Regions from separate parts of the Erwinia rhapontici genome, predicted to be linked through region 3. Evidence: predicted binding sites of a transcription regulator. Region 3 holds the regulator's gene; each other region holds the start of a gene.
The links. The regulator LexA, encoded in region 3, represses DNA repair genes until DNA is damaged. The targets are predictions, from matches to a motif close to TNCTGTATGTACATACAGNA.
Positions count from the first base shown of each region.

Region 1 (7,778 bases), 2.0 Mb from region 3:
GAACTCAACGGCCTGGTCGAACAACTGGTCCAGCTCTTCGTCACCGTCAACGCCACCCGCACCCGATTCAGTATCGTCGCCGCCGCTAAGGATACCTTCTTTATACTGAGGACGTTCGCGTGCCTTCCAGTCTTTCACGACGGCATGCACTTCCTGGTCGCGAACAAAGGCACCATGGACTCGGACCGGAATAGAAGAGTTAGGTGCCAGATACAGCATGTCACCCATGCCCAGCAAAGATTCTGCACCCGACTGATCGAGAATGGTACGTGAGTCAATTTTACTGGATACCGTAAAGGCAATACGTGTCGGAATATTGGCCTTAATCAGACCGGTGATCACATCCACAGAAGGTCGCTGTGTGGCCAGCACCAGATGAATCCCCGCCGCACGTGCTTTCTGTGCCAGACGTGCGATCAGCTCTTCCACTTTTTTGCCGACGGTCATGATCAGGTCTGCAAACTCATCCACCATCACCACGATATAAGGCTCTTTTTCCAGTACCGGTGGTGTCATATCCATGCTGTCGGTTGGCTTCCAGAACGGGTCAGGGATGGGACGCCCCATCGCCTCAGCCATATCCACCTTCTCGTTATAGCCCGCGATGTTACGCACACCCAGTGCCGACATCAGCTTGTAACGACGCTCCATCTCAACCACACACCAGCGCAACGCATTGGCCGCATCTTTCATGTCGGTGACCACATCGGTTAACAGATGTGGAATGCCTTCATACACCGACAATTCGAGCATTTTCGGGTCGATCATAATAAAGCGCACTTCTTTTGGCGTGGCTTTATACAAGATACTGAGGATCATGGCATTAACGCCTACCGACTTACCGGAACCGGTCGTACCGGCAACCAGCAAGTGAGGCATTTTGCCCAAATCGGCTACCACTGGATCGCCGGAAATATCTTTGCCCAGCACAATCGACAACGGGGAGGGATTATCACGGAATGCCGGGCAATCCAGCACTTCTCGCAGATAAACCGTCTGGCGATTCAGATTAGGCAACTCCAGCCCCACATATGGACGGCCAGGGATGACTTCCACCACACGCACGGCAACAGCTGACAATGAGCGAGCCAGATCCCGCGACAGGTTAGAGATACGCGCAGCTTTTACGCCCGGCGCCAAATCCAGCTCAAAGCGGGTGATAACCGGACCCGGTGAGTACCCAACCACCTCAGCCTTCACGCGATAGTCAGCCAGCCGCGCCTCAATCAAACGAGCGGTCTGCTCAAGCGCAAACTGGTCTACCGGTTCCGTTTCGGCTGGCGGCGACGCTAACAAATCGAGCGTTGGCAGCGGCGTGGTTGGTTTGTACGTTGGCTGCTCATGACGCATCAGGAACGGATGGATCAAACTGTCCATATCCGGTTCTTGCGGCTTCACTGGCTGGGCCGTCACAGGAGGTGCAGCAGCGGGTTGCCAGGCAGGAGAAGTCTGCGCAATGGGAGCCTGCGGTTGCGCCTCTTCGGGCTGTTGCCACTGTGACTGAACGGGGGCAACGGACTCTGTTTCAGGTGCTGCCGACAGCGTAAACAATGGCTCAGTCGGGCCGTCATTGACCAGATCGTCCATCGGTGAGAAATCGAAAGCACCGGAGGTATCAAGCGTAAAGGTTGGGCTTTGGCCTGACGTTTCGGCGGCATAACGCTGCTGCTGCTGTTCAGCAAACTGACGCGCCAGCGCCGCCTGTTGCAGTGCTTCTTCATCTTCAGCAGCAAACTCTTCGCCGTAACGCTGCTGTTCCCGTGCCAGGAACGCTTCACGTAGCTGTGCCTGTTCCGCATCATCCTGCTCGTCAGGCGTGACAGCCTGCCAGGCATCTCCTTCAGCAACCTCTGGCTGCAGGGACTCCTGCTCTTTGGCTTTTTCTTCCGCCATGCGCTGCGAAGGCAACTTAATGCCGTAAGAAGCCAATTCGCGGCGTGTCGGCAATTTTACTGGATTTGGGCGCGGCAGTTCAGGGCCGATACCCTGCTTAACCTGGGGATTAAGATCATCGCCACTGGTTGCCGTAAAGCCCGGCATAAACGGCATATTACTGCTGGCTGACTGTGCAACAGCACCAAGCGCAGCTCCGGTTGCAGCAGCAGCTACTGAGGCTGGATGAGAGGCATGTGGTGTGGAGAAATCAAACGGCGAAGCCGCTGAGGTATCCTGCCAGTTGCCCATCTGCGGACCGTCTTCTTCATCAACCGGTAGCGAAGGCGCTGGCGTCCTGGCTTCTGCTGGCACTTCAAAACGATAGAGCGATGGTTGTGGCGGTGCCACTGGTGTGGAAACCTGCACCTCAGCCTGGGCTGCGTATTCCTGAGCAGGAGCAATGACCGGCGCAACGGGGGCAATCGCAGATTGCTGCGCAGGAACCGAAACAACATCGCTGGATGTCGGTTTGGCCAGCAGCGGATCGTCCTGCTCGCCCTCCTCATCATCTGCGTGAACAGGCTGTGGTTTCGTCAGCAGTACGTCGTAGTGATCGTCAGCATGCATCGGTGCACTGCGTACCGCTACCGGCGCATCCACTTCATCTTCATCGTCTTCTTCATGCCATTTCTCATCAGCACGTGAGCGATTACTGGCGAAAGTCAGTACTCCCATCACCACGCCACCAATCTTCTCGGCAATCGTCAGCCATGACCAGCCGGTATAGAGCGTCAGCCCCGCTGCCCAGATGCACAGCAGGGTTAGCGTGCCGCCCGGCCCGCTAAAATAGGGAGCCATCGCATTGCTTAACAAGCTGCCAATCACACCACCCGACGCAAAATACCAAATATCGTCAGCATTCAATGCGGCCAGACCACAGGAAGTAACCACCAGCGCCAGCACGCCAATCATGCGCAAACCAACGGCAAAATAGTCAATGTAATCCTGGAAGTGGCGTCGGCTGAACGTGATCCAGCACAGGCCTAAAATCACGGGAGGAAGCGCATAAGCCATCACGCCAAAGATAAAGAATAGCGTATCTGCAAGCCACGCCCCAACGCCACCACCGATGTTGTGGATAGGTTCGTGCCAGGCGGTTTGTGACCAACTGGGATCGGAAGGATTGAAGCTCACCAGCGCCACCATCAGATAAATGGCGAAAAGAGCAACAACAATTAATAGCGCTTCCAGCAGGCGACGCCCGCTGCTCAACGGTTCTAACGAAACGTCTTTATCTTCTGTGTATTCCTGGCTCAAGAGTACTCTCCAGGTGCCTGTAAACTATGGAGGTAACAGCGCCGGGCATGCCCGGCGCTGAACCTGTATGAATTCACAGGAGTGTACCGAAAACTAACAGGTTTTGCACCTGCCCTGTGTTACCGGGTTTTAATCACTAACCGGTTACTTTGTTTCACTTCTTCCATGACCACATAAGTACGGGTATCGTTCACACCCGGCAGACGTAGCAAGGTTTCGCCCAGCAATTTACGGTACGCAGACATATCTGGAACACGGGTTTTTAGCAGATAGTCAAAATCACCGGAAACGAGGTGACACTCTTGAGTTTCCTCAAGTTTTTGTACTGCGGCGTTAAACTGCTCAAACACATCAGGCGCACCACGATTCAGAGTAATCTCAACGAATACCAGAAGTGATGCATCCAGATAGTGCGGATTTAACTGAGCAGTGTAGCCGAGAATGAAGTTCTGTCGCTCCAGACGGCGAACGCGCTCAAGGCACGGCGTGGGTGATAGGCCTACGCGCTTGGAAAGCTCGACGTTAGAAATACGCCCATCTTTCTGCAGTTCATTCAGGATGTTGCGGTCAATTCTGTCGAGATCTTTACCCGGCCGTTTTTTATTGTCTACCATTATTATTGTCTCTCTTAAATTTCTTCCCTTTACCTGCCATACCCTGAACGACTCAATGTAACAGGGTTGATCTAAGTGAAGACATCGAGCCTGTCGCGGTATTAAACGCTCTATCTGCATGACGCATGTTGTCTGTCCACACCATGCGTCATTCCAAATAACAGGCTGAGTATATCGGGCGATAAACGCAAAATCCGGGATGAAACCCTGACTTAGGTGACCAAATACACTCTGCTTCCCATAATGTTTTCGCAAAAGCGCAGCCGATTGTCAAAGCAAAACAAACAAAATCAGTACAACATGCCAAAGCGAATGCTGTCTCTCTGTTTTTCAATGACAATTTTGTCGCCAAAATGACAAAAAATGGCTGAAATGCTATTTTTCCACCCTCACCCTGTCATACGGACAACGATTGGCCAGACCTTTTTCATTAATTGTTAACAAAATCGCAGAATGCTTTTTTTGCCTCGCTAAATTCCCTACAATCCGGGTATAGGTTTGCCAGTCAATTAATGAGGGTCTCATGGGTACGGCTAAACACAGTAAATTACTGATTCTGGGCTCAGGCCCGGCAGGTTATACCGCTGCCGTGTATGCAGCCCGCGCTAACCTGAACCCGGTGCTGATCACCGGTCTGGAAAAAGGGGGTCAGCTGACCACCACCACCGACGTGGAAAACTGGCCAGGCGATCCGAACGAGCTGACCGGGCCACTGCTGATGGAACGCATGCACGAGCACGCGGTGAAATTTAACACCGAGATCATTTTCGATCATATCCACAGCGTGGATCTGCAAAACCGCCCGTTCCGGCTGACCGGCGATGAAGGTGTGTACACTGCTGATGCACTGATTATTGCTACCGGTGCATCCGCTCGTTACCTGGGTCTGCCTTCAGAGGAAGCGTTCAAAGGTCGCGGTGTTTCAGCCTGCGCCACCTGTGACGGTTTCTTCTACCGTAACCAAAAAGTCGCGGTGATTGGCGGTGGTAACACCGCAGTGGAAGAAGCGCTTTATCTGGCGAATATCGCCGCCGAAGTGCATCTGATCCACCGTCGCGATAGCTTCCGTGCGGAAAAAATCCTGATTGACCGTCTGAATGAAAAGGTCAAAAACGGCAATATCGTGCTGCATACTGACCACACGCTGGATGAAGTGCTGGGCGATCAGATGGGCGTCAGCTCATTGTGTCTGCGCTCCACCAAAGACGATCAGACTAAAACACTGGAAGTCGCAGGCTTGTTCGTTGCTATCGGTCACAGCCCGAACACCGCTATCTTTAATGGTCAGTTAGCACTGGAAAATGGTTACATCAAAGTCCAGTCCGGACTTCAGGGTAATGCCACGCAGACCAGCATTCCGGGCGTATTCGCCGCAGGTGATGTGATGGACCATATTTACCGCCAGGCGATTACCTCTGCCGGAACGGGCTGTATGGCCGCCCTGGACGCAGAGCGTTATCTTGACGGTTTAGTTAAAAATAATCAGTAAGTTGTTAAAACTCTGAGCTAATCTTGCCTAAGGCGACGAGCAATTGTCGCCTTTTTATCCTCCGCATTGTAACATTGCCGCGCTTGACACCTATCTTCCTGGGGCCTTTGCCTCACTACTGTTTACGTCAGGGCAATACGGCAACAGATGAATAAAACACGACAACAACAACTCACCCGCTGGCTGAAAAGTCAGAGTGTGCATGGCCATCGCTGGCTGCGCCTCTCATACCTGCTAGGCACATTGAGCGCCCTGCTGATCTTAGCCCAGGCCTGGTTTCTTGCCTCGCTGCTTCAGGCCCTGCTGATTGACCATCAGCCGCGTGATAGCCAGCTGCTGCATTTTATTCTGCTACTGGCCTGCTTTGCGGGTCGTGCCTTTCTGGCATGGCTGCGCGAAAAGATCGGTTTCAAAACCGGCCAGGCTATCCGCCAGACCCTGCGCCGTCAGGTATTGAACCGTCTGTCTGATCTCGGACCCGCCTGGATTCAGGGTAAACCCGCCGGGAGCTGGGCCACATTGCTGCTGGAACAGATTGAGGAGATGCAGGATTACTATGCGCGCTATTTGCCGCAGATGATGCTGGCGGGGATCATCCCATTGCTGGTACTGATCCTGCTGTTCCCGGTGAACTGGGCAGCCTCGCTGATCCTGCTGGCGACTGCACCATTGATCCCCTTATTTATGGCAATGGTGGGAATGGGTGCTGCCGATGCAAACCGCCGTAACTTTCAGGCGCTGGCACGTCTGGGCGGTCAGTTCCTTGACCGTCTGCGCGGGCTGGAAACGTTACGTCTGTTTCACCGCGCACAGGCTGAAACCGCCACCATCGCAGAAGCGTCTGAGCAGTTCCGTCTGCGCACCATGGAAGTGCTGCGCATGGCGTTTCTGTCCTCGGCGGTGCTGGAGTTCTTCGCGTCAATCTCCATTGCCCTGATCGCGGTCTATTTCGGTTTCTCTTATCTTGGCGTCTTCAATTTTGGTCACTACAGCCCCCCGGTTACCCTGTTTGCCGGGTTCCTCGTGCTGATACTCGCCCCTGAATTTTACCAGCCACTGCGTGACCTTGGGACTTACTACCATGCCAAGGCACAGGCGATTGGCGCCGCCGATGCGCTGCAAACCTTCCTTGAAGAGAGTGAGTCTGCCTCAGTTGAACGTGGATCGCTGACTCCGGACCTGAGTAATGGATTGAGTCTGGTGGCCCAGGACCTGGTCATCACCACGGCAGAAGGCACACAGCTTGCGGGTCCACTGAGTTTTACTTTACAACCGGGACAACGCGTGGCGCTGGTCGGGCAAAGCGGTGCGGGCAAAACTTCGCTGATGAATGTGCTGCTCGGCTACCTGCCCTATCGCGGTTCGCTGCTGATTAATGGCACAGAGCTGCGAGATATCGCTCTGCCGCACTGGCAGTTGCAGCTGGCCTGGGTGGGCCAAAACCCGCACCTTCCCGCCGGTACACTGCGGCAGAACATTTTGCTGAGCGGTAATAGCGATGAAGCCCGTCTGCACCAGGTGCTGGCACTGGCTGGTGTGAATGAATTCCTCTCACAGTTACCCGCGGGTCTTGACAGTGAAACCGGTGATCAGGCTGCGGGGCTTTCTGTTGGCCAGGCGCAGCGTGTTGCCGTTGCACGTGCGTTGATGAAGCCCTGCCAGCTGCTGCTGCTGGATGAACCTGATGCCAGCCTCGATGCGCACAGTGAACAGCATGTTAACCACGCGCTGTTACAGGCTTCTCATGCCCAGAGTACGCTGTTGATCACCCACCAGCTCGATCGCCTGGATCAGTGGGATGAAATCTGGCTGATGCGCAAAGGCGAAATTGTTCAGACAGGAAGCTGGGAGGCTCTGGCCCATCAACCAGGCCCATTTGCAGACCTGATGGCCCAGCGAGGAGGATCGCTCGAATGAAAACCCTGCTGCCGTTTTTAAGACTCTATCGTCGCCATATCCTGCGGTTACTGGCGGGCATTGTGCTGGCTGTGCTGACGCTACTGGCCAGTATCGGCCTGCTGACGCTGTCGGGCTGGTTCCTCGCCGCGACGTCTCTGGCGGGCGTCGCCGGGATCTACAGCTTTAACTATATGCTTCCTGCCGCCGGGGTTCGCGGCACGGCAATCAGCCGTACGGTGGCACGCTACCTGGAGCGCCTGGTCAGCCACGACACTACCTTCCGTGTGCTTCAGCATCTGCGGGTATTCACCTTCAGCAAGCTGCTGCCGCTCTCTCCTGCCGGTATCGCCCGTTTCCGTGAAGGCGATTTGCTCAACCGTCTGGTGGCGGATGTGGATACGCTGGATCATCTCTATCTGCGTGTCATTTCACCGTTGGTGGGGGCGCTGGCCGTCATTGTGGTGGTGACGATCGGCCTGAGCTGGCTGGATACCAGTCTGGCACTGACCCTTGGCGCACTGATGCTGCTGACGCTGATTGTTATCCCTCCTGTGTTTTACCGTGCCGGGCTGCCGGTAGGCGCT
Region 1 is NZ_CP085627.1:1,557,619-1,565,396, reverse strand. It holds gene LJN55_RS07440 (DNA translocase FtsK 4TM domain-containing protein) at 1-3,192, opposite strand, end outside; gene lrp (leucine-responsive transcriptional regulator Lrp) at 3,312-3,806, opposite strand; gene trxB (thioredoxin-disulfide reductase) at 4,330-5,295, shown strand; gene cydD (heme ABC transporter permease/ATP-binding protein CydD) at 5,443-7,212, shown strand; gene cydC (heme ABC transporter ATP-binding protein/permease CydC) at 7,209-7,778, shown strand, end outside.
Region 1: the regulator LexA is predicted to act here: its motif matches at 3,254-3,273, upstream of LJN55_RS07440 (DNA translocase FtsK 4TM domain-containing protein).

Region 2 (7,778 bases), 2.5 Mb from region 3:
CCGAGGGATCTGATCGGCTTTCAGTTCCCTCGATCCACCCTACAAGGAAAGAAGATGACTCTGGTTTTTAACCTGAAGCGATCGGTGCTGTGCTGCGCCATTGCGATGACCGCCCCTGGCATGACTTTCGCTGCTGACAGCCAGATGGTGGTGACGGCAGCGCCCGCGGAGACCGCCGATTCACCAACGCGTGGCTATACCGCAACCACGTCTACCGGCGCCAGCAAAACCGATCAGCCGCTGATCACCACCGGTCAGTCGGTGTCTGTCGTCACCCGCCAGCAGATTGACGATCAGGCCGCCAATACCGTTGGCCAGGCGCTGAATTATACGCCAGGGGTGTTTTCTAACTTCAGTGGGGGTGCCACCCGTTTTGACACCGTTGCCCTGCGTGGCTTCCACGGCGGCGATGTCGATAATCTGTTCCTCGATGGTATGCGCCTGATGAGCGACGGCGGCAGCCATAATATTATGCAGGTCGATCCCTGGTTCCTTGAGCGCCTTGATATCATCAAAGGTCCCTCCTCTGCGCTGTATGGTCAGACCGTTCCCGGCGGGCTGGTGAACATGACCTCGAAACGCCCGCAGTTTGTCTCTGAAGGGCATTTCCGTCTGACCGGTGGAACACAAAATACCAAAGGGGCCGCCTTTGATTATACCAATGCGATTAATGACCAGTGGGCCTTCCGCCTGATCGGCATGACGCGCACCAGCGATACGCAGTATGACAATACACGTGAAGAACGTTACACGATTTCGCCGTCATTGCTGTGGCAGCCGTCAGAAGACACCTCCCTGTTGCTGCGTGCCTACCTGCAAAAAGATCCCTCTGGTGGTTATCACGGCTCCACACCGCTCTCCGGTAACCTGACTCAGCATAATGGCAAATGGTTAAAGGATGGCTTCAACGAAGGCGAAAGCAGCGTTGACCAGTACAAACGGCGTGAACAGGTTTACAGCTACGCCTTCTCGCACCGCTTCAATGAGACATGGGCAGTGCGCTCTGATGCCAGCTACACGCACAGCAGCGTTGCCCTGGATCAGGTGTATCAGAACGGCTGGATCGGTGATAGTGACCAGATAGCACGTGGCTACAGTGGCTCACGCGGTTCACTGGATGCCTGGTCAACGGACAATCAGCTGGAAGCGGATTTCGCCACTGGCGACGTGACGCATAAGCTGGTGGTGGGTGCAGAATACCATCAGTATAAAAACGATGTCTGGAGCGGATACGGGAGTGCCAGCCCACTCGATCCCTTCACCGGTGCCACTGCCTCTCACAGTGTAGCCGTCACCGCTCAGGACAACACCACTCGCCGCTACTATCAGTCCGGCGTCTATTTGCAGGATGAGCTGGAATGGAATCGCTGGCATGCCACGCTGTCCGGCCGCTATGATCGCATGGTGTCAGAGCAGGATAATCACACCACCGATGTTAAACATCGTCTGCAGGATGATCACATCAGCGGACGCGCATCGCTGTTGTATGCCTTTGAAAACGGCCTGTCGCCTTACGTCAGCTACAGCCAGGCGGTCACGCCATCCATTCTTCCTGGCAAAGATGGCAACCTGCTGAAACCTTCCACGTCTGAGCAGTATGAGGCCGGTTTGAAATACCAGCCACCGGGCACCAGCGATCTGTACACCGCTGCCGTGTATGACCTGACGCAGAAAGATGTCGCGGCACGTGATTCTAACGATATTGCCAGCGCCACCTACATTCCCGCCGGGAAAGTGCACTCTCAGGGACTTGAGCTGGAAGCACGTAATCAGCTGACCCCGCGCCTGAGTACCATCGCCGGATATACGCTGAACCACGTACGTTATAAAGAGTTGCAGGACGGCAATGATGGCCACACGCCACTGCTGACACCCAATCAGATGGCCTCTGCCTGGGCACACTATCAGTTTGACTACGGCATCAGTGCCGGTGCCGGGGTGCGTTACATCGGTAAACAGTGGGCCAATGACGACAATACCTCGCGGGTCCCCTCCGTCACGCTGGTCGACGCCTCTGTACGTGCCAATCTGGGCGACTGGAACAGCAGCATTAAAGGGGCTTATGTGCAGGTCAATGCCAATAACCTGTTCGGTCGTGACTATATCGCCGCCTGTTACAGCACCACCAACTGTTACGTGGGGGCTGAACGCAGCGTGATCGCCACCGTGGGTTACGATTTCTAAAAGCCAGACAGTAAAAAGGGAGGCCTCAGCCTCCCTTGTTTCTAAACCGTTGTGTTAACTGCGTACCTTACGGTAAATCCACAGCACCACGATCGCACCAATCACCGCGACAATAAAGCTGCCGAAGTTAAAACCATCTACCCTGCCGAAACCAAAGAAGGTGCTGATCCAGCCACCCACAACGGCCCCCACCACCCCAAGAACCACGGTAATGATGAAACCACCGCCATCTTTACCCGGCATAATCCATTTGGCGATAATACCGGCGATCAGACCAAAGATGATCCATGAAATAATACCCATTAGTCACTCCTTATAATCTTATGATTTAACGCTTCGCCTAATAAAACGCACTAAGTATAGGCGAGGTTTCTAAGCCTGTGATTTAAATCTAAACTTTCTTTGTCTATCGCGTAAAATAATTGTAAAGCCCTTGAAGGGGTTGCCGATAACCGTTACAGGGTCGCTAACGCGCATGATTTGCTATTCGACTGGAGCCGGATGTGAAAGAGGACGACAAAGAACAATACCTGAAACGTGGGCCGCTGGCAGTTCTGGCCGTCCTGCGCGATCTGCTGGACAGTCAAACACCCGTGATGGTGTCGCACGCTCGCGGTCAGTTCATCACACGACTACTGTACGCGGATAAAGAGAACATGTTGCTCGATTTCGGCAGTAATGATTACGACAATCAGCTGGCGAAAGAGGCCCGGAATCTGCATATCACCGCAGAAACACGCGGTGCCAAAGTTGAGTTTGCCCTGGTGGCCCTTGGCGAGGACGAGCACGAAGGATTACCGGCATTTTCTGCCGAGCTGCCTGAATTGCTCTGGATGATCCAGCGCCGCGAATTTTTCCGCGTAACGGCACCGCTCAACCCGGTGTTTTACTGCTATATCCCCTGGCCTGATGGATCAGGTGAAGGTCGCCTGCGTTTGCAAGACCTCTCACTGGGCGGCGTTGGCGTGTTGTCCGATAATGCCCTGCCGGAGACGCTACAAATCGGCGACAGCATTAAAAAGCTGCGCGTGGAGATGGGGGAATATGGCCGTTTTGAAGTGGATGCACAGCTGATTACCATTGGTAAACGCAGCGTGGTGGGCAGTAAAAGCGAGACAATCGTAACACCACGCCTCAGCTTCCGCTTCCTGTCGCTGAATGCCGGGCAGGAACGTGAGCTGCAACAGGTGATTTTCTCGCTGGAACGGCTGGCGCGTGATAAAGCCAACCGCTTCCAGGAGTGATTCAGATTGTGCGATAGGCGGTGGTGACTTTCCACAGATAACGTGGCGCCTGGGCCGCAGGATGTTTATCCTGCACATGCTGGTAAAACGCTTCCGGGGTCATGGCGTTAATCATCGCAATAGCACGATCGCGGTCACGAGAGAAGGTTCGCAGTAAAGCACCTGCACCGTTAGCGTAGGAGACGATAGTGGCATAGCGCAGGGTTTTCGGATCACGAATCCCCGCCAGCTGCTGCTCTTGCAGAATACGCAGGTACGCAGTACCAATATCGATATTTTTCACCGGGTCACGCAGTTCCGACTTCGTTGGTTGCCCACGTCGGCCCTGTGAACGATACACTTCCCGCCCTGCCGTAGAGGCTTTTATCTGCATCAATCCAACGGCATTCGACTTGCTGACGACCGTGGGGTTGCCGCCCGATTCTACGCTAATAATCGCTTCCACCAGCTTTTGATCCACACCATTCCGCTGTGCTGCCTGCTCGGTCATCATCGACCAGGCACTGGCCACCTGCGAAGGAGGGGCCTGAGTTAAGGGAGTATCCGGCTGACGAACAATTTTTCTCTGGGGTTCACTGGCACAACCTGCCAGCAATAATGCAGCGATCATCGCCGCCATTTTCACGCTTTTTCTCACGTTTTTATTATCCTCTGAGCCCGAGCTTCGCGACTATCATACGGGTTGCCGGCCATTAGGAAATTACCGTAACTCTTAAATTGTGCGGCATGCTGGTGACTTCATAGCGGCTATTCGTCATCATCGAATCAATTGGACAGCGCCCGGTTCGAAATAATTCACTGCTGGCGCATAAAAAATCATCAAAGTGAGCGTTATGTCGACAATCCCACGTACGATCCATTTGGTTGCCCCTTCCGGCTACTGCCACAATCCTGCGGCCGCAGCGCGCGGTGTGACACGTTTGCAGGCTGATGGCCACCGGGTTGATAACAGCGGTATTATTGCCCGCCGCGAGCAACGTTTTGCCGGTAATGACAGCCAGCGTCTGGCCGATATCAACGGCCTGGTACAGCTTAATCCCTTGCCGGATATCGTTCTGGCAGTACGCGGAGGTTATGGTGCCAGCCGACTGTTACCGCATATTCACTACGCGGCACTGCGTGAGCGGCTGGCCGGTGCCCCGCTCGCCCTCTGCGGCCACAGCGATTTTACTGCCATTCAGCTGGCGTTATTGGCGCAAAGTGGGATGCAAAGCTTCAGCGCGCCAATGCTGGCGGGCAATTTCGGCGCTGAGGTTTTGTCTGATTTTACCGTTGAACACTTCTGGCGCGCGCTAACTTCGCCTAAATTAACTCTGGAGTGGACGACAGTCTCACCACGCGTTCAGGCAACCGGTACAGTTTGGGGCGGCAACCTGGCGATGATCGCTTCACTGATCGGCACACCGTGGATGCCGGATATTCAGGACGGCATTTTGGTGATCGAGGATGTGAATGAACATCCTTTCCGTATCGAACGCATGCTGTTGCAACTGCATCAGAGCGGTATTCTTTCCCGCCAGAATGCCATTATTATCGGCAGTTTTAGCGGAACCACTTCTACGGATTACGACAATGGCTACGATTTCACCAGTGCCTGGAACCTGATACGCGATCTGACGGGTATTCCGGTAATTACCGGGTTAGCGTTCGGCCACAGCGCGGACACCGTCACCTTGCCCCTTGGCGCCCAGGGAATGCTGACGGTGGAGAATACCGCCGCTTCGTTACAGGTATCAGGACATCCTGTGCTGCGCTGATCGTTGGGAGCGCAAAAAAGATGAAACAGTTATATGAAGATCTCTGGGTATCCACCCCGGAATTTCCTGCCAGTGACGATGAACCCGTATTGATGATGCATGGTTTCTTACTGCAACATGTGCGTGGCAACCTGCTGATATCACGGGTTGAACACCCGGAGGACCACCAGGTGATTGCGGATCAGGGGGGCATTATTCGCCACTATCTGACGCACTGGCACGAAGCCAGTCCGGGTACGCGGCGCTTACAGCAACGTTTCAACTCCGCACTCTACTGTCATGCGCGTGCATTAGGCCAGGTCAGCCACTTTGCCGAAGCCGATGCCACGTTCAATGCAGCGGAGGTCCACTGCGGTAGTTTTCATGTGGTGCCCACCCCGGGGCATACGCCGGGCAGCACCAGCTATCTGTATGCTTCTCCTCATGGTAAAACGTATTTATTCGTCGGTGACACTGTCACGCTATCCCATGATCGTTGGGTCACCGTGCTGGTCGATGAAAGTAATGAGAGTGAACTGCGGCAGACGCTGGAGTTTTATCGCGCGTTACGCCCGGATGTGGTCCTGATGGGCACCACTGCCGGGCATCTGGCATGGAAGGAAGTCGATGTGCGCCAGTGGCTGGCGCTGCTGGATGAAGCGGAAAATAATGTGCTGGATCTGCGCCACTCGGTACTGCCGATTGGCGGACATTAGCGGGTATTCTGCTCTTCTTTCCGCTCAGCATCGGTTGGCAGATAAGGATGACGATCAGTTTTTCAGCCGGGACATCCCCTGCACTTCGTCCAGGTTCACGGCCTGGGTGCGCCCGGTTGCGTCGGTATAGACCAGCATTTTAGTGGCGTTATCCAGGTGCGGTTTACCCTCAACCACGACCGTACTGCCATCCCGCATATGCAAGATGTGGTCGCTGGCACACCCTGCCAACACTCCCATCATCATTAACACCATCGCACTTGCCATCATCTTGTTCATGCTGCTCTCCTTTTTAACCGGTGCCCTATTCTAGTCCCGCTGGAAGCCCTGTTTTGCGGTTTGCTGCCTTTCTTCCTGCCAGAGCGGAAATAGTGTTTGAACCCGGCATAAGATACCTGTATTTTTATCCAGCAAAAATGCACAAGGAGCAAAAATGTTTGTTGAATTGATTTATGACAAGCGCAACGTAGCCGGTCTGGCCAATGCCGAACAACTTATTCTTAATGAGCTGGAAAAGCGGGTCAAGAGAGTGTTTCCTGACGCACAGGTCAAGGTAAAACCCATGCAGGCTAACGGTGTGAAGAGCGACGCCAGTAAAAGCGATAAATCCACGCTATTACGCATCGTTGAAGAGATGTTCGATGAAGCCGATCAGTGGATGGTATCAGAAGAATTTTGATGTATATGTGCGGTGACATGCCAAATTTTTTGAATTTAATGCGTAATAAAGATGCTTTTCATTTGCATTCATTCAGATTCATCCTATTATTTATTTTAATCGATTTCCCTGGTGTTGGCCCGCATTAAAGCTCTTAGCGGGCTTTTTTTTGCCTAAAACATCAGTCTTTTTAACCCGTGACCCTCCTGTGCAAGCCCTGTCACTAAAGTTCCCCTCTGCGATGCCGAAAAATTAACCATCACAATAAGAGACCAATGGGGCATGCTATGGCCACAATTTATATTCCCTCACTGATGGGATTACTGAGCGATGCGGAACGACAGAAAGGGGCGAGCCTGACGCGCGAAGAGGTAGAAGCACTGCGCGATACCGCCATGTGTGTGTCTATTCCCGATCGTATCGCCTTTGCGCTCGATCCGTCACAGAACTTCAGTGATATAAACCCGGAAAACTGCTGGGACGAGTGGTCCCGCTTTCGACATCGCGGTGAAACAGCGCGGCTGTCATCTGATTAAAACGATGCGCCTTAGCGTCGCTTATTCGCAGCCAGCTCTTCTGTCAGCAAATCGCACACTTTCGCGGCAAAATCTGAGCTGTCGCGCAGCATCTGAATGGCTTCTTCAAGGGTCTGTGGTGGCATCTGCCCCACAATACGCCAGCCGAGGGCGATATTTTTAGCTTCTTCAAGCCGTTCAAATTGATGTTCGCCAGATGCAGTTTCAGACACGATCTTCTCCTGATTTACCTTTTGGACCTATTTTACGTAGCCTGGTGACGTCATCACAACCCCGCCGCTGGATTTAAATCAGCCATTGCCTGCTTTTCAAGCGTTTATCGCTTAAAAAAGGCGTTTCCTTGCCTTAATTCAGATTAATGCCAGCCTGAAAGCGCGGAAAAACTGACTCGCAGAGGGAAATTTATCACTTGTTTCACTAAGGTTTATCAGGAAAAGAGTCTGATTCGGACAATTGATCATGATAAATAAAAAACCGCCCAACTAAGGGCGGTTAATGTATTTACTTTTTTATCAGCTGTAGTACGGCAGTTTGCGGTCAACACCATTGATATTGAGTGTCACATACCCTGTCGGCACGCTGCTGGCAGGGGCGGAGGCGACACTGGTGGCCATCGTGGCGACCCCGTTTTCATTTGCACCAAAGCCCGCCAGCCCGTTATGTAAACTGAGACGGGCATTCGGCGTGACCGTACCGATCTCCGT
Region 2 is NZ_CP085627.1:2,060,986-2,068,763, reverse strand. It holds gene LJN55_RS09805 (TonB-dependent siderophore receptor) at 55-2,184, shown strand; gene LJN55_RS09800 (GlsB/YeaQ/YmgE family stress response membrane protein) at 2,239-2,487, opposite strand; gene LJN55_RS09795 (flagellar brake protein) at 2,688-3,428, shown strand; gene emtA (membrane-bound lytic murein transglycosylase EmtA) at 3,430-4,065, opposite strand; gene ldcA (muramoyltetrapeptide carboxypeptidase) at 4,262-5,185, shown strand; gene LJN55_RS09780 (MBL fold metallo-hydrolase) at 5,206-5,880, shown strand; gene LJN55_RS09775 (YgdI/YgdR family lipoprotein) at 5,935-6,159, opposite strand; gene LJN55_RS09770 (DinI-like family protein) at 6,314-6,559, shown strand; gene LJN55_RS09765 (hypothetical protein) at 6,826-7,074, shown strand; gene LJN55_RS09760 (hypothetical protein) at 7,086-7,286, opposite strand; gene LJN55_RS09755 (glycosyl hydrolase family 28-related protein) at 7,587-7,778, opposite strand, start outside.
Region 2: the regulator LexA is predicted to act here: its motif matches at 6,274-6,293, upstream of LJN55_RS09770 (DinI-like family protein).

Region 3 (7,778 bases):
TGGTGCTCGGGGCGGCGTTTGGCTGGGCTATTCCGATGGGCTGGGCGGCGGTAAGTGAAACGGTCCCCTTAACCTGCTGGCTGCTGTTCCTGGCGAATATTTGCTGGACGGTGGCGTACGACACGCTTTATGCGATGGTTGATCGTGATGATGATTTGAAAATCGGCGTGAAATCCACCGCCATTCTGTTTGGACGTTTCGATAAGCTGATTGTGGGGCTGTTACAGCTGGCAACGCTTGGCCTGATGACGCTGGTGGGCTGGCAACTGCATCTCAGCGGCGTATTCTATTGGGCGGTGCTGGTGGCGGGTGTGTTTTTTGTCCATCAGCAGAAGCTGATTGCCGGACGTCAGCGCGATCGCTGTTTCCAGGCCTTCCTGAATAATAACTGGGTAGGGTTGGTGCTGTTCGTTGGCGTGGTACTGGGGATCGGATAAAACGCGTAGGGGCCGATCATCTGTTTCGATCGGCCCACCACACTGACATCAATCGTGCTCTACGGCACTCTCAATGGTCATTCTCACATCCTGAGTTATCAGCTCTGCCAGCAGTTGATAAACCTGCTGTGTCTGCTCAACCTGAGCATCACCGGAATCGCTGATATAGCCTTCATCACGCAGCGTTAACACCAGCGATGTAAACACCGCTTTGTCGAAGAACTCCGGCGCGTTAATACCATGCAGCACGGACAGACGCTGTGCCATGGTACGGCTCTCTTTTTCCAGCGTGCCACGGTTAATTGCGGGTTTCGCGCTGAGGATAGAGAAGGTAATCGAGTAACGTTGCAGGGTTTCGCGCACGCCGGCAGCCAGCAGTTGCAGGGTGCGGAAACGACCGGCACTCAGACGCAGACTACTCTCTTCAGCAATCAACAGCCCCTGACGGGCCATTTCAGCCACCAGTGAGTCGAGTACCTGGCCCAGTTCATCGGTGCTCCAGCGCAGGAAAAGCTCACTCTTCAGCATTGGGTAGATCACCGTGACCTGGCGCAGAAGCTCGGCGCGGGTGATTTCACGGTGCTGCATCAGAATGGCGGCAATCAGCGACGGCATCACCAGCATGTGATGAATGTTGTTGCGATAGTAGGTCATCAGCACGGCCTGCTCACGCGGCAGTACCACGATCTCGCCGATGCTATCCTGCTCCAGCTCGAATTTGTTCATGCTCAGCGCATGTTCCAGCAGTGCCTCTGGCGTCATATCCGGCACGGTGGAATCAGGCGAGTACGGCACATTGCGCAGCAGTTGCACATAACAGTCGAGCTGTTCGGTCAGCTGCTCGCGGGTCATCGAACGCTGGCGTGATGCCAGCAGCGCAGTCACACACAGGTTCATGGCATTGGCTGCCCCTGCATTGTTAATCCGCACCATGACTTTCTGCGCGATGTCGTTCACGGCCGGGGTTAACCAGGCTGGACGCTGGGCTTCAATAGGATCGATAGCCTCACGCCACTCTGGTACCTGCTGATTCAGATACGCGACCAGCGGCAGCGGCTCACCAAAGTTCACATAGCCCTGACCGAGATTACGCAGCTTACGCAGCCCGCGCACCATCGACATAAAGCCTTCTTTCTCTTTGGTCGCACCGCGCAGCTCTTTGGCGTAAGTTCCCACTTCCATCACGTGTTCGTAACCGATGTAAATCGGTACCAGCGTAATAGGGCGGTTACCTCCACGCAGCATCGCCTGAATCGTCATCGACAGGGTGCCGGTTTTCGGATCCAGCAGGCGGCCTGTACGTGAACGGCCGCCTTCCACGAAGTATTCGACGGAATAGCCACGGGTGAACAGCTCACCAAGGTATTCACGGAACACCGTGGAGTAGAGCTTATTGCCCTTGAAGGTACGACGAATAAAGAAAGCGCCCAGGCGACGGAAAATCGGGCCCGCTGGCCAGAAGTTCAGGTTGATCCCGGCTGCAATATGCGGCGGCACCAGACCCTGGTGATACAGCACATAGGAGAGCAGCAGGTAGTCCATATGGCTGCGATGGCAGGGCACGTAGACAATTTCATGTCCGTCCTGTGCCAGCTGGCGCACGCGCTCACCGCCGTTAACGTTAATCCCCTGATACAGCTTGCTCCAGGTCCAACCCATGATACGGTCGGTCAGACGAATCGCTTCGTAAGAGAAGTCAGCTGCGATCTCTTCCATCAGCTCAACGGCATTCTGCTGGGCTTTTTCATGGGAGATTTTTTTGCTGCGTGCTTCGTCTTCAACCGCTTTAGCGATCGCTTTAGACTGCAACAGCTTGTTGAACAAGTCCTGGCGCACAGGCAGACGCGGCCCCACAGCCGCTAAACGCTGGCGGGCAAAGTGCATACGCGCCACACGGGCCAGCTTCTGCGCGATGATTTTATCTGTACCGTGCTCGGTGGCCATATGGCGCAGCGATACCATCGGTGAGAAGCGCACAAAACTGTCACGTCCCAGCCAGATGACGGCAAAGAATTTCTGGATACCATTCAACATGCGCAGATGCGGCTGTTCGTCACCCTGTACCTCACGGCCCGGCGCACGACCAAACATCACTGATACCGGCACCATTTGCACATCCAGATCGGGATGATTGCGGTGCAGATCGAGATAATCGTGGAACAGCTTGACCGACTCAAGATTCGGAACAAAGTACGGGAACAAGCGCGGGCCATCATGAATAAACACATGGCGTGGCAATACCGTACCGTCGATCTCCAGAAGTTCCAGAGGATCGGGCAGGTCTTGTTTGCGACACTGCTCACGCAGTGCAAGGAGATCGGCCTTTGAATCATAAGGCAGCACATACATAATAGGGCGCGACGTATCAAGCCCGAGTTCGGCAACCGGCTCAGCCGGAATTGCTTTACTTTTTACCAGTAGTTTTACTGGAAGATTCAATAAGTTATAATATAATTTACGCCAACCTGACATAGACAACATGAAGCCTCTTGTTAGCAAAGCGCCGCAAGCATACCAGAAAGCGCCAACAGAATCTGTGGTGTTAAAAAACCTGTAGTTCCACTCATTGACGTTAAACTTCTCAAAGGGTTCCCTGATTATGGCAAATAATGTCACCGGACTGACGCGAATCATAAAAGCAGCCGGGTATTCGTGGAAAGGCATCCGCAGCGCGTGGCAGCATGAAGCCGCTTTTCGTCAGGAAGCCGTCGCGGCGATCATTGCGATTATCATTGCCTGCTGGCTGGACGTAGATGCCATTACCCGTGTGCTGCTGATTGGCTCGGTCATGCTGGTCATCATTGTCGAAATACTCAACAGTGCCATCGAAGCGGTCGTCGACCGTATCGGCAGTGAAATACACCCCCTTGCAGGCCGGGCCAAAGATATGGGTTCTGCGGCCGTGCTGTTGACTATCTTGCTGGCAATTTTTGTTTGGATCATGCTGTTAGTGCCACATTTGCGATGAGTTTTCCAAAAATCGCCACAAACTGCATTTCGCCCAACTTTAGGTTTTCAATGTCTAAATACCTGTATATACTCACAGTCGACTGTATAAACAACCAGGGGGCGGAATGAAAGCACTAACGGCGAGGCAGCAGCAGGTTTATGACCTGATTCGCGACCACATTAATCAAACTGGTATGCCGCCGACGCGCGCAGAGATCGCTGCGCAACTTGGTTTCCGTTCCCCGAATGCGGCTGAAGAACACCTGAAGGCCTTAGCCCGTAAAGGCGTGATTGAGATCGTTTCTGGTGCTTCCCGCGGTATTCGCCTGATGATGGAAGAAGAAGACGGTCTTCCACTGATTGGCCGGGTTGCCGCCGGTGAGCCACTGTTGGCAGAGCAGCACATTGAAGGGCACTACAAAGTTGACCCTGACCTGTTCAAGCCTGGCGCTGATTTTCTGTTGCGCGTCAGTGGGATGTCGATGAAAGACATCGGTATTATGGACGGCGATCTGTTAGCGGTACATAAAACTGAAGATGTGCGTAATGGGCAGGTTGTGGTTGCGCGCATTGATGACGAAGTGACAGTGAAACGCCTGAAAAGGCAGGGTAATACGGTGCAACTTTTACCAGAAAACCCGGACTTCAAACCTATCATTGTCGACCTGCGTCAGCAAACGCTGACTATTGAAGGTCTTGCTGTCGGCGTTATTCGCAACGGCAACTGGCTGTAATCGTTACTCCCCGCTAAATCCTGCGCGCTGCTTCTGTGGCGCGTATTATCATCTGTAATCGCTTTAGCTCTGATGGGTTCTGATGAAACTGCTCACCTCTGCGGATAAAAGCCTCTGGCGGCTGGCGCTGCCGATGATCCTTTCTAATATTACCGTGCCACTGCTTGGTCTGGTCGATACCGCCGTGATCGGCCATCTTGATAGCCCGACGTATCTTGGTGGGGTGGCGATCGGCACGACCGTAACCAGCTTCCTGTTTATGCTGCTACTGTTTCTACGCATGAGCACCACCGGGCTGACTGCCCAGGCATTTGGAGCCAGTGATAAATCCGCACTGGCACGTGCATTGATGCAGCCGCTGCTGCTCGCTCTGCTGGCCGGCCTGCTGTTTATCCTGCTAAAAACACCCATCACTCACTTTGCTCTGGGCCTGACCGGTGGCAGCGAAGACGTTCTGCACCAGGCGGCACTGTTTATGCAGGTGCGCTGGCTCAGTGCTCCCGCAACGTTGGCCAATCTCGTGCTGCTTGGCTGGCTCCTTGGGGTGCAGTATGCGCGTGCCCCTGTGATCCTGCTGGTGGTGGGTAATCTGGTCAATATCCTGCTGGATCTGTGGTTTGTTATTGGCCTGAAGTGGGGTGTACAGGGCGCGGCAGCGGCTACCGCAATAGCTGAATATGTCAGTTTTATTGTTGGTCTGCTGCTGGTATGGCGGGTGATGAAACTGCGTGGTCTGTCAGTAAGGTTGATGCTGAGTGCCTGGCGCGGTGATGTGGGGCGCCTGCTGCGCTTAAATCGCGACATCATGCTGCGTTCTCTGTTGTTGCAAATCTGCTTTGCGTCGCTGACTATCTTTGGTGCCCGTCTGGGGAATGATGTGGTGGCGGTCAACGCGGTATTGCTGATGTTCCTCACCTTTACCGCCTATGCACTGGATGGCTTCGCCTATGCGGTTGAGGCCTGTTCTGGAGAAGCCTATGGCGCGCGCGACAGTAAGCAGTTACTCAGCGTCTGGCATGCTGCCTGTCGGCAGTCGTTACTAGTCGCAGCAGGGTTTTCTCTATTTTATGCCCTGTTTGGTGAGCAAATTATCGCGCTGCTGACGTCTCTGGAACCGCTTCGCCAGCTTGCCGATCGGTATTTATGGTGGCAGGTGCTGATGCCATTAGCGGGTGTGGGCTGTTATTTGCTGGATGGGATGTTTATCGGTGCCACCCGCGCCAGTGAGATGCGCAACAGTATGGCCGTCGCAGCACTGGGCTTTGGTTTGGCGCTGTTTAGCGTGCCGTGGCTGGGTAATCATGGTCTGTGGCTGGCAGTCACGTTGTTCCTGCTGCTGCGCGGTGTCTCCCTGTGGGTCATCTGGCGTCGTCACTGGCGTAAGGGAACCTGGTTCGCGCAGTGACACATTTGGTTACGTAACGCGCCGCTTCGCTAGTTCACTGAATTCTAGGTGTTTTTAGTGATTTCTACCGCTTTTGCCAGCGGGTTAACGGCCAGTGCGTGGTTTCTCTACTACAATTATCTTTGTCTCAGGCAAATAACCAGATGATTGTCTGGTTTAACAGTTGGTTTTTGAGGCATTAAAGCTGTTTTAACCCAAGGTAGAGGAATCACATTATGAATAAAGACGAAGCCGGCGGTAACTGGAAACAGTTTAAAGGTAAAGTGAAAGAACAATGGGGTAAGCTGACCGATGATGACTTGACGGTCGTTGAAGGTAAACGCGATCAGTTGGTGGGTAAAATTCAGGAACGCTACGGCTATCAGAAAGATCAGGCCGAAAAAGAGCTGAGTGATTGGGAAACCCGTAACAACCACCGCTGGTAAAAACAGCGGACCCTTTCAGGACGATGCTCCTACCCAGGCACAAGGACAGTGCCACTCACCTCTTTCTCCTCCCTCACAAAATTTGACTAACGCCCGCGTTTTTTACTCTGCACACTATGATCGTGCTGGCACGCATCCTGATGTGTGCAGGCTTCAATCTCCCCGCATTTTTCACAGAAACCATGCGCCTCAATCACGCTATGTCCCAGGGTAAAACCGGACTTCAGGGCCAGCGATTTCAAAATATCTTCCACGCCATTAGCATGCTGCTCGGCCACTGAACCGCAGCGGTCACAAATCAGCATGGCTGAGGTGTGTGACGGTTCTTCAAAGTGATGACAAACCACATAGCTGTTGGTGGACTCCACGCGATGGATAAAGCCCTGCTCCAGCAGGAAGTCCAGCGCACGGTAGATGGTAGGAGGCTTTGCCTGAGGTTCAGAGGCACGCAGTAAGTCCAGCAGATCGTAGGCGCTGATGGCCCCATTCTGCTCACTCATCAAACGCAGAACTTCAAGACGCTGCGGCGTGAGTCGCACGCTGCGTTGCTGACAGATAACTTCCGCCTGCGACAGGATTTTTTCAGCACTGGTCATATTCATTGTTCCCCCTCAGGCCATATCAGGATGTTATTTTATCACGTCTGCAACAAAACGCCGAGTTCACCTTCAGGCGGCCCTCTGTCACGTGCACAGACTCAACCCTTTACTGGTATTGCTGATAAGTGCAGAAGGTAAAAAAAATTTAATCATTGTTTTGAGTGCACCAGGGCCATTATTTTTTAATGCAGTATCGTTAATCTGATTTGCAGGGCTTAAGGTTCATGACTACCTTTTGCAAAGGGCTGTGTGCGTTTGGTACTGAAATAAACAGATGCAAAACGTTCAACTGTTAGCGTGATAACAGATTAATAAAATGGCAATGACCTGATAAGCCCACTCATCTTCTCTCAATTCACAGCAATGAAATGGTGCCTTTATGTTCATTATTCAGGCATTCGGTTATGCGTGTCTTTGCGCATTCGCTTTTTCATTTTTTTATGGTGGGTTTGGGGTCAATGGCAAATAAATTCAATAAATTAATCGGTTTTTCCGCACCAGTGGTATTACCCGCTCTGTTGTTTACTCCGCTGAGTGCGCTTGCCGCCGGTAACTATTTCGATGCCCGCAATGATGCGATGGGCGGGGTGGGGGTTGCCTCTTCCAGCTACGGTTCGGCGGTGCTGGCGAACCCGGCGCTGATGACCAAAGCAAAACCGGAAGACAGCGTCAGTATTATCCTGCCAGCCGTCGGTGCGCAGATCAGCGACAAAGGAAAACTGGTCGATAAGGTGGATGACCTGACCAATGCTGTCGACAGTTACAAAGACCTGGCGAATAACTTCGTCTTCCCCACGGATATCCCCCGCGCCCAGTCGGCTGCCGGTGATCTAGCCGATCGTCTGCGCGAGATCAAAGGGCAGAAGGCATGGGCAAATGCCGGTGCTGCATTTGCAGTGACGGTTCCGAATGAGGTTCTGCCTTTCGCGTTTGTCACCAAAGCTTACGGTACGGCTTCCGTGGTAACCGATGTCACGCAAAGCGACATCGATTATCTGCAAGGTATTGCCGATGGCACTAACATTCCGACGACGGCGGGACTGAACAGCCTGACTTCTGCCGGACTGGGACGTGCAGCGGTGGTTTACGATATGGGGATCGCCGTCGCGCATGAGTTCGATTTCGGTGGTCAGCCGGTGTCGCTGGGCATCACGCCAAAGCTGCAAAAAACCACGCTGTATAACTACAGCGCCTCGGTATACAGCTATGACAAGTCAGACTTCACCAAC
Region 3 is NZ_CP085627.1:4,664,497-4,672,274, reverse strand. It holds gene ubiA (4-hydroxybenzoate octaprenyltransferase) at 1-437, shown strand, start outside; gene plsB (glycerol-3-phosphate 1-O-acyltransferase PlsB) at 486-2,909, opposite strand; gene LJN55_RS21530 (diacylglycerol kinase) at 3,037-3,405, shown strand; gene lexA (transcriptional repressor LexA) at 3,512-4,120, shown strand; gene dinF (MATE family efflux transporter DinF) at 4,203-5,525, shown strand; gene LJN55_RS21515 (CsbD family protein) at 5,741-5,950, shown strand; gene zur (zinc uptake transcriptional repressor Zur) at 6,037-6,546, opposite strand; gene LJN55_RS21505 (conjugal transfer protein TraF) at 7,008-7,778, shown strand, end outside.